Regions from separate parts of the Sphaerisporangium rubeum genome, predicted to be linked through region 2. Evidence: predicted binding sites of a transcription regulator. Region 2 holds the regulator's gene; the other holds the start of a gene.
The links. Region 2 encodes HrcA, which represses chaperone genes, less so after heat shock. Its sites were predicted from a motif close to TTGGCACTCTCNNNNNGAGAGTGCCAA; they were not measured.
Positions count from the first base shown of each region.

Region 1: a site for HrcA is predicted at 2,657-2,683, ahead of BJ992_RS29345 (FmdB family zinc ribbon protein). Genes of this name have one in related genera too.

Region 1 covers NZ_JACHIU010000001.1:6,931,027-6,935,644, reverse strand. Annotated here, with positions in the region: gene BJ992_RS29360 (D-alanyl-D-alanine carboxypeptidase family protein) at 1-484, shown strand, start outside; gene cpaB (Flp pilus assembly protein CpaB) at 489-1,118, opposite strand; gene BJ992_RS29350 (S-methyl-5'-thioadenosine phosphorylase) at 1,159-1,965, opposite strand; gene BJ992_RS29345 (FmdB family zinc ribbon protein) at 2,316-2,627, opposite strand; gene BJ992_RS29340 (potassium/proton antiporter) at 2,951-4,453, opposite strand; gene BJ992_RS29335 (LCP family glycopolymer transferase) at 4,577-4,618, shown strand, end outside.
Region 2 covers NZ_JACHIU010000001.1:5,260,352-5,264,969, forward strand. Annotated here, with positions in the region: gene BJ992_RS22420 (16S rRNA (uracil(1498)-N(3))-methyltransferase) at 1-331, opposite strand, end outside; gene dnaJ (molecular chaperone DnaJ) at 386-1,525, opposite strand; gene hrcA (heat-inducible transcriptional repressor HrcA) at 1,525-2,532, opposite strand; gene BJ992_RS22435 (hypothetical protein) at 2,715-3,710, shown strand; gene BJ992_RS22440 (DUF3097 domain-containing protein) at 3,731-4,561, shown strand; gene BJ992_RS22445 (DUF4870 domain-containing protein) at 4,558-4,618, shown strand, end outside.

The sequences.
Region 1 (4,618 bases), 1.7 Mb from region 2:
GGTGAAGCTTGGGGTGAAGGTCAACGCGGGGGGACGTACGGGGGCGGCTTGTGATCCTACGCAGGTCAACGCGGCGGATGAGTTTCCCAATGGGTTGTTGCCGGTGGATGTGCTCTGTCCGTTGCAGCAGCGGGGGGAGCAGTTGCGGGCGGATGCGGCGATCGCGTTCGTGGCGCTCAATGAGGCTTACCGGAAGCAGTTCGGGAGACCGATGTGTGTGACGGACAGTTATCGGAGCCTGGGGGAGCAGCAGGCGGTGTTCTACCGGCGGCCGGGGTTCGCGGCGGTGCCGGGGCGGAGTAACCATGGGTTGGGGCTGGCGGTTGATCTTTGCGGTGGGGTGGACAGGTTCCGGTCGCCGCAGTTCAACTGGCTTGAGGCGAACGGGAAGAGGTTCGGGTGGATTCACCCGGAATGGGCCTACAGCAGTCCGTTCGAGCCTTGGCACTGGGAGTATGACCCGAAGCTTGGGTCGCTGTTGTAGGGGTTCAGCCTGCTCTGCCGTGGATGGTCACGGAGAGGCGAGATGTCGTGGCGGCGTGGGCCAGGGTGGTGGCCTGGTCGGGGGTGGTCACCAGGACGATCAGGGTGCCGGCGTCGGTCAGCTGGTCGGTGGGTGGTTTCGGGGTGGCTATCACTTTCAGTGAGCGGATGACGGTGGGGGACGCTGGGGCAGAGGTGTCGTCCCATTGGGTGGTGGTGCCGATCACGTCCACCGTGTCGCCGGGGTGGAGGAGGGAGGCGGTGGCCGGGTCGTGGATGCGTACGGGAGTCGCGCGCATGCCGGGGCCATAGGCGTCCACGAGGGTGGGGCCGAGGAGGCGGATGTCGGTGATCGGCTCTCCGCGGCGGAGGGGGGCGGCGAGGAGGCGGCCGGTCACGTCGGTGCCGGGGCGGATGGCGCCGTCGGGGATGGTTGTGGTGGGGAGGTTCACGGTGGTGAGGTCGCCGGTTGTCAGGGGGCCGCTGCCGAGGTCGTGGGCTGCGGCGAGGACGGCGGTGGTGGGTTGTGGCCGGACGGCGAGGGTGGCGCACCACAGGGCGGTGGCTGCCAGAAGGGCCGCCAGGAGCCGGCGATGGCGGACGATCAGCCGGAGTGGGGGTGATGTCGGCCGCATCGCCGGCTCCTGAGGATGAGGTGTGGGTGATGGTTGCGGATCAAGGGAGGGTCAGAGGGAGGGGGATGCCGGTGAGGGTCTCGGGGCAGGGGCAGGTGCGGTCGAGGGAGAGGTCGTTCACCACGGAGGCCACGAGGGTGCGCATGCGTTGGCTGTTGGCGGCGAAGAAGGTGAGGACTTCTTCGTGGGTGACGCCTTCGCCGGCTTCCACGCCGGCGTCGTGGTCGGTCACCAGGGCAAGGGGGGTGTAGCAGAGGGCGAGTTCGCGGGCGAGGACGGCTTCTGGGTGGCCGGTCATGCCGATGATGGACCAGCCGTTGGAGCTGAACCATTTCGACTCGGCTCTTGTGGAGAAGCGGGGGCCCTCGATGATGACCAGGGTGCCGCCGTCGACGGCGGGCCAGTCTTCGGCGACGGCTTTCTCGTAGGCGAGAGCGCGGCCTCGGGGGCAGTACGGGTCGGCGAAGGAGACGTGGACGGCGGCGCCGGCCTCGTAGTAGGTCTGCTCTCGGCCGGAGGTGCGGTCGATGAGTTGGTCGGGGATCACCAGGGTGCCGGGGCCGTAGTCGGCGCGGAGAGAACCTACGGCGCTGGGGGCCACCACCTGGCGGACGCCTAGGGAGCGGAGGGCCCATAGGTTGGCGCGGTACGGGATGCGGTGGGGTGGGTAGCGGTGGTCCCGGCCGTGGCGGGGGACGAACGCCACGGAGCGGTCGCCGATCTGGCCCACTGTGATGACGTCGCTCGGGGGGCCGTACGGGGTGTCTACCTCGATCTCTTTGGCGTCGTCCAGGAGGGTGTAGAACCCTGAGCCGCCGATGACGCCGATGTCCGCTGTCATGACCATGGGCGAGAGATTAGCGCGCTGTGGAAAAGGGGGAAGGGGGCTGGGGTTCATCCTGTGGAAAACCCTGGGGCCGCAGGTCCCGCGCGCGCCGCGGGACTGTCTTTCAGCTCTTCACGGGTGCCGTGCTCGTGTCGATGGCGTGCGCCGGTGGCCGGAAAGGAGCGCCGGTTCCTTTCGGTTCGCCACATCTGCGCCGATTGGCGGTGGCCCAAGGGAGCACAGGCATGGCTGAAGGCGAAGTCCACAGGCCCGAGGTGTGGTACGGCCAGCCGGTCGAGTGCCGGCATGATCGGGACATTCAGGGCCGTATCCCCCGAGTGGTTGTACGGCCGGGGCCGTACAACCGGGGGTCAGGCGGCTGAGGTTGTGGTGGTGCTGGAGGAGGAAGGGGCTGTGGTGGCCGGTTCCTTCTTGGGGGTGGGGTCGGTCGCCGGGGTGGTGGACGAGCCGGGGGTGGTGGTGCTGGTGGTGCTGGACGAGCTGGAGGACCGGTTGTCGGTGCGGTAGAAACCGGAGCCCTTGAAGACGATGCCTACGGCGGAGAAGACCTTGCGGAGCTGGCCTTGGCACTGGGGGCAGGTGGTCAGGGGGTCGTCGGTGAAGCGCTGGACGACCTCGAGGCCCTCACCGCACGCGGTGCAGGCGTACTGGTAGGTAGGCACGCACTCCTCCTTATATGGCTCAAGCCTGATTGGCACTCTACCGGTGCGACTGCTAATGGTACGCAGCCGACTAGGGTAAACGCCACCCGGAAGCTTTCTAATCCCGGTCCAAGGGGTCGTTGCGGGGTGGGGAACCGCTGGTCAGGACAGGCTACTGGGAGGTCGGGGGGCCGAGATCCGCCTGGTGGCCGCCATGTTCGAGGTGCCGGTCGGCCCGGGGTGTGAGCATTGGTCTATGAGGTGGGTTGGTGGTGGACGGTGCCTGGGGCTGCTGGGGTCGCTCGCCGTACGCGCGAGGAGGACGTCAGAGGCCCGTCGGGTGGTCATTCGCCGCGTTCGCCGAACCAGCCGGCGAGTTTGCCGCGGCGGCTGATGGCGCGGAGGCGGCGTTCGACGGTTTGGCGTAGGGCTGCGGTGGTGACGATGAGGAGTTGGTCGCCGGAGCGGAGGCGGGTGGTGGGTTCGGGGACGTAGGAGTGGTTGTCACGGACGATCATGGTGACGGCCGCGTCGGAGGGGAGACGTAGTTCGAAGATCTCGACGCCGTGCAGGAGCGAGCCGGGTGGAATGGCGATCTGGAGGAGCTCGGCGTTGAGCTCCTCCAGGGGAGCGGACTCCACGCCGAGTTCGCGGGCTTCGCCGGGGTCGCTGATGCCGAGGACGCGAGCGAGGTACGGCAGCGTCGGGCCCTGCACCATCGTGAAGACGATCACGATGACGAAGACCTCGTTGAAGATGCCTTTGGCGCCGACGACCCCGGCGGCCCAGGGGATGGTGGCGAGCACGATGGGGACGGCGCCACGCAGGCCGGCCCAGGACAGGAAGATCTGTTCGCGCACGGACAGGGTGTCGATGCGGACGAGCCGGGTCACCAGCGCGGACACGACGACCGACAGGGGGCGGGCGAGCAGTACGAGCGCCAGGCCGCCGATCATGCCGGGGATGATGGTGGACGGCAGTTCGAAGGGGCTGGCGAGCAGGCCGAGCATGACGAACAGCCCGATCTGCGCGAGCCAGGCGGCGCCTTCGGCGAATCCGCGGGTGGCCATGCGGTGCGGCAGGCGTGCGTTGCCGAGCACGAGCGCGGCGAGGTAGACGGCGAGGAAGCCGCTGCCGTGCAGAAGCGTGGCTCCGCTGTAGGTGACGAAGGCGAGCGCGAGCACCGCGATGGGGTAGAGGCCGGACGCGGGGAGCGCGACGCGGCGCAGGGTGTACGCGCCGACGGGGCCGACGACGAGGCCGACGGCGGCGCCGATGGCCAGTTCGAGCACGGCGTCGATCACGACGTGGCCGACGCTCGGCAGGGTGCCGCTGCCGGTGCTCAGCATCATGACGACGATGACGGTCGGCGCGTCGTTGAAGCCGGACTCGGCCTCCAGGATGCCGGCGAGCCGTGGCGGCAGCGGCAGCCGGCGCAGCACGGAGAACACCGCGGCGGCGTCGGTGGAGGCGAGGACCGCGCCGAGCAGCAGGGACGTCCGCCAGTCGAAGGCCAGGAGCCAGTGCACGGCGCCTGCGAGCACGACGATGCTGACGGCGACGCCGATGGTGGCGAGCACCAGGGACGTCGGTACGGCCCGCCGCACGTGCTCCCAGTGGGTGGTGAGACCACCTTCGGCGAGGATCACCGCGAGGGCGATCAGGCCGATCTGCTGGGCCAGGTGCGCGTTCTCGAAGTGGATGCCGAATCCCGCCTCGCCGAGCAGCAGGCCGAGGCCGAGGTAGATCAGCAGGCTGGGGAGTCCCGTGCGGTGGGCGACACGCACTGAGGCGATGGCGACGATGACGACGGCGGATGCGAGCAGCAGCCAGAAATCCAGATCCACCGGCCTCCCATCTAGCGTTTTCCGGCTATTGTGTCGTATTCGTATAGCCCTCTACCACGATGAACTACTTTCAGCTACCGTCACTCGCGACACTCGCGAAACACATCAAGACAGGTCAAACAGGTGACGGACGAGACTTCCCCGGTCGCGGAGAGCGTCGTGGAG
Region 2 (4,618 bases):
GCGACGCGGCCCACGGCACGATGACGTCCACCCCGGCCTCGGTCATCATCTCGACCGCCAGCTCACCCCGGTCCCCTTTGGGAAGAGCCTGCACCACCACCAGTCGCGGCACGGCCGGCGGCACGACCCGGCGCGCCAGCACGGCCACCCGCAACGCGTCCCGGCCGGCGAACCGCACCTCGCCTTCGGCCACCGCGCCGGCGCCGTCGGTCAGGTCGACCCTCTCCCCCACCCGCAGCCGCCGCACGGCGGCGGCGTGCCGGCCCTCGGGGCCGTCCAGCAGGATCTCGTCGCCGGAAAGGTCGTCCGCGAGGAAGACAGGAACACTCACCCGTGAAACCTTAGTCACCCGCCGAGGTGACCGTGGAACGCTCGCGGCCGGGGATCAGCGGCCGTTGAACGCGTCACGGAGGCGGGAGAAAAAACCCTGTTGGCCCGGGGCGAACTTGCCGGGGGGCCGTTCCTCGCCGCGCAGCTTGGAAAGCTCCTTGAGCAGTTCCTCCTGCGCGGGGTCGAGGCGGGTCGGGGTCTCCACGTTGAAGTGGATCAGCAGGTCGCCTCGGCCGCTCTCGTTGAGGTGCTGCACGCCGCGGCTGTACAGGGGGATGACCTGGCCGGACTGCGTGCCGGGCCGGACGTCGATCTCCTCGGCGCCGTCGAGCGTCTCGACGGTGAGGATGGTGCCGAGGGCCGCGGCGGTCATCGGGATCTGCACGGTGCAGTGCAGGTCGTCGCCGCGCCGCTCGAAGATCTGGTGGGGCCGCTCGACGATCTCAAGGAACAGGTCGCCGGGGGGGCCGCCACCGGGGCCGATCTCCCCCTCGCCGGCGAGCTGGATGTGGGTGCCGTCCTCGACCCCCGCGGGGATGCGGACCTTGATGGTGCGGCGCGTGCGCACCCGGCCGTCACCGGAGCACTCCTGACAGGGGTGCTGGATGACCGAGCCGAAGCCGCCGCACTGGGGGCAGGGCCGCGCCGTCATGACCTGGCCGAGGAACGAACGGGTCACCTGGGAGATCTCACCCCGGCCGTGACACATGTCACAGGTGTCGGGGTGGGTGCCTGAGGCGGCGCCTGAGCCGTGGCAGACCTCGCACAGCACGGCGGTGTCGACGACCAGCTCACGGGTGGTGCCGAACGCCGACTCCGCGAGGTCGAGCTCGACGCGGATGGTGGCGTTGCGGCCCCGCCGCGCACGCGAGCGCGGCCCGCGCGCCGCGGCGCCGCCGCCGAAGAACGCGTCCATGATGTCGCTGAAGGGGAATCCCGCGCCGAACCCGGCACCCGCACCCCCCGCGCCGCCGCCACCACCGAACGGGTCGGCGCCGAGATCGAACATCTGGCGCTTGTTGGGGTCGGACAGGACCTCGTACGCCTGGTTGATCTCCTTGAAACGCTCCTGCGTCTCAGGGTCGGGGTTCAGGTCGGGGTGCAGTTCGCGCGCGAGACGGCGGTACGCCTTCTTGATCTCGTCCTGGCCCGCGTCACGGCGGACGCCGAGAATGGCGTAGTAGTCGCGCGCCACTAGGACCCCGCCAGAATCTGGCCGACATAGCGTGCCACTGCGCGCACCGCTCCCATGGTCACCGGGTAGTCCATTCGCGTCGGGCCCAGCACTCCGAGCCGGGCCAGTTCATTGTCGCCCGAACCGTATCCGGCGGCGACGATGGAAGTGCCGTGAAGGCCGGAATAGGGGTTCTCCGACCCGATACGCACCGTGACAGGGGAGCCGCCGGCCTCCCCGAGCAGCCGCATCAGCACGACCTGTTCCTCCAGCGCCTCCAGCACGTCGCGCAGGCCGACGGTGAAGTCGGCCGTGAGGTTGGCCGTGCCGGCGAAGACGATCTTCTCCTCGTGCCGGTCGACCAGCGTTTCCAGCAGGACGGAGGTTATCGTGCCCGCCATCGGCCGGTCGTCCTCGGGGAGACGCTCGTGCATGTCGGCCACCGTCTCGGGGACCTGGCTCAGCGCGCAGCCGTCCAGGCCGGCGTTGAGCACGGCCCGCAGGTGGGCGATGCGGTCGTCCTCCACGACGTCGGGGAGGTCCACGACCCGCTGCTCGACCCGGCCGGTGTTGGTGATCAGGACCAGCATGATGCGCCGCTCCGACAGCGGCACCAGCTCGACGTGGCGCACCGTGGAGCGGATCAGCGACGGGTACTGCACCACCGCGACCTGCCGGGTGAGCTGCGCCAGCAACCGCACCGTGCGCGTGACGACGTCGTCGAGGTCGACCGCGCCGGCGAGGAACGTCTCGATGGCGCGGCGCTCGGCCGCCGACAGCGGCTTGATCTGCGACAGCCGGTCGACGAACAGCCGGTAGCCCTTGTCGGTCGGCACCCGGCCCGCGCTGGTGTGCGGCTGCGCGATGTACCCCTGCTCCTCCAGCACCGCCATGTCGTTGCGCACCGTGGCAGGCGAGACGCCGAGATTGTGCCGTTCGGCCAGCGCCTTGGACCCGACGGGTTCGTTGGTGGACACGTAGTCCTCGACGACGGCGCGCAGTACGGCCAGCTTGCGATCATCGAGCAACGTGCTCACCTCCTGCCTGCTTTGCGTGCCTGCGTGAACGCGGTCCTGGCACTCAGTGTTCCCGAGTGCCAAGTGTACGGCTCCCGCAGGCACGGTGCGATAACCCGCGGGGCACAGCACGGGTGCGGCCGCTACAAGCGGGTTGCTATCGACCGGCAAGTGACATGGTCCACACTTCTCGCATGACCGAGAACACCCCCCGGCCCGAGGACGCGACATCGCGCATCGCGCGTCCCTACCCCTTCGGCGAGCAGGCCGCCCCCGGCTCGTCCCCTCACGGTGCCCAGGGAACCCCTTCTTACGGCGCTCAGGCGAGCGGCCCCGGTGACCGTCCGCCCTTCGGCTCCCCCTCAGGCGGGCAGAACTACCCGCCGCCTCCCGGCGGCCAGGGACCGTACGGTCCCCCTCCCGGCCAGGGCCACGGCGGCCCCGGTGGCGGGTACGGTGGCGGGTACGGCAACCCCCAGCAGGGGTACGGGCCCCCGCCGGGCGGCCAGGGTTACTCCCCGCCTCCCGGCCAGGGCTACGGCGGCCCGTCCTACGGCGCGAACCCCCCCGGCTACGGCACTCCCCCGCCGGCCAAGGGTCAGGTCCGTCCGAGACTGTTGTGGGTCTTCCTGGCGTGGATCATCGCGGTGGTCTGCGTCGGCATCGGCTTCGCCGGTTTCGCCGGCGGCCTGTTCAAGACCCTCGGCGACGCGGCGCCGTCCAAGACCTTCCAGAGCGGTGGCAGCGTGGTCGCCACGGTGGACCCCGCGCAGAAGCCCGCTCTGTACGCCTCGGCGTCCGGTCCCGCCAACGTGACGTGCGTCGCGGAGAACGCCGCCGACGGCCGCAAGGCCAAGCTGACCAACCCGTCGACCTCGCAGACCATCACGGCCGACGGCCGCGTGTGGGAACTGCTGTTCAACATCGGCGTCCCCGCCGCCGGCGACTACAAGTTCACGTGCCAGGCCGAGGAAGGCCAGCAGGTCGTGTTCGGCGTCGGCCGCTCGCTCACGGCGAACACCGGCGCGCTGGCCGGCGGAGTGGCCGCGTTGTTCCTGGTGCCGCTGATCGGCTTCCTGTTCGCCTTGATCGTCACCATCGTGGTGCTGGTGCGCCGCAGCCGGTTCCGCAAGCGCCTGGCGCCGAGCGCGCCGTACGGCGGCGGGTGGCAGGCCCCGCCTGGCGCCTGAGCTTGCTAGCGTGCCCTGCTATGCGGGACTACGGACGGGATGTGCTGGCCGGCGGCCGGTGGAGAAGGCCGCGGGCCGAGATCCCGCGCGTCCCCGCCGAGCCGGGCCTGGTCGTGGAGGACGCGAACGGCGCCGGGGACGGTTTCTGCGGCGCCGTGGTGGCATGTGACAAGGAAGCCGTCACCCTGGAGGACCGCTTCGGGAGGCGTCGCGTCTTCCCGCTGGCCCCCGCCGCGTTCCTGCTCGACGGCAGGCCGGTGACGCTGGTGCGACCCGAGGGCCAGGCGGCGCGCACCCCCGGTCGCAGTGCGTCCGGGTCCGTCGCCGTGACGGGCCTGCGCGCGCGGGTCGCGCGGGAGAGCCGCATCTACGTCGAGGGCCTGCACGACGCGGCCCTCGTGGAGAAGATCTGGGGCCACGACCTGCGGGTCGAAGGCGTCGTCGTCGAGTACCTCGAAGGCGTGGACGACCTGCCGGCGATCGTCGAGGAGTTCGCCCCCGGCCCCGGCCGGCGCCTCGGCGTCCTGGTCGACCACCTGGTCCCCGGCTCCAAGGAGAGCCGCATCGCCGCACAGGTGTCCTCCCCCCAGGTCCTGATCACCGGCCACCCCTTCGTGGACATCTGGCAGGCCGTGAAACCGTCCGTCCTCGGTATCCCCGCCTGGCCAGACGTGCCTCGCGGCGTACCGTGGAAGGAAGGTGTGCTCGACGCGCTCGGCTGGCGCCTGACCCCGCCGGACGCCTGGCGCCGCATCCTCGGGTCGGTCCGCACCTACACCGACCTCGAGCCCCAACTCCTCGGCCGCGTCGAGGAACTGATCGACTTCGTGACCACCGAGGAGCACTCATGACCACTCCACCCGACCCGGCCGACGAAACCCGCCAGGCCCCCCGCCCCTCCTTCGACC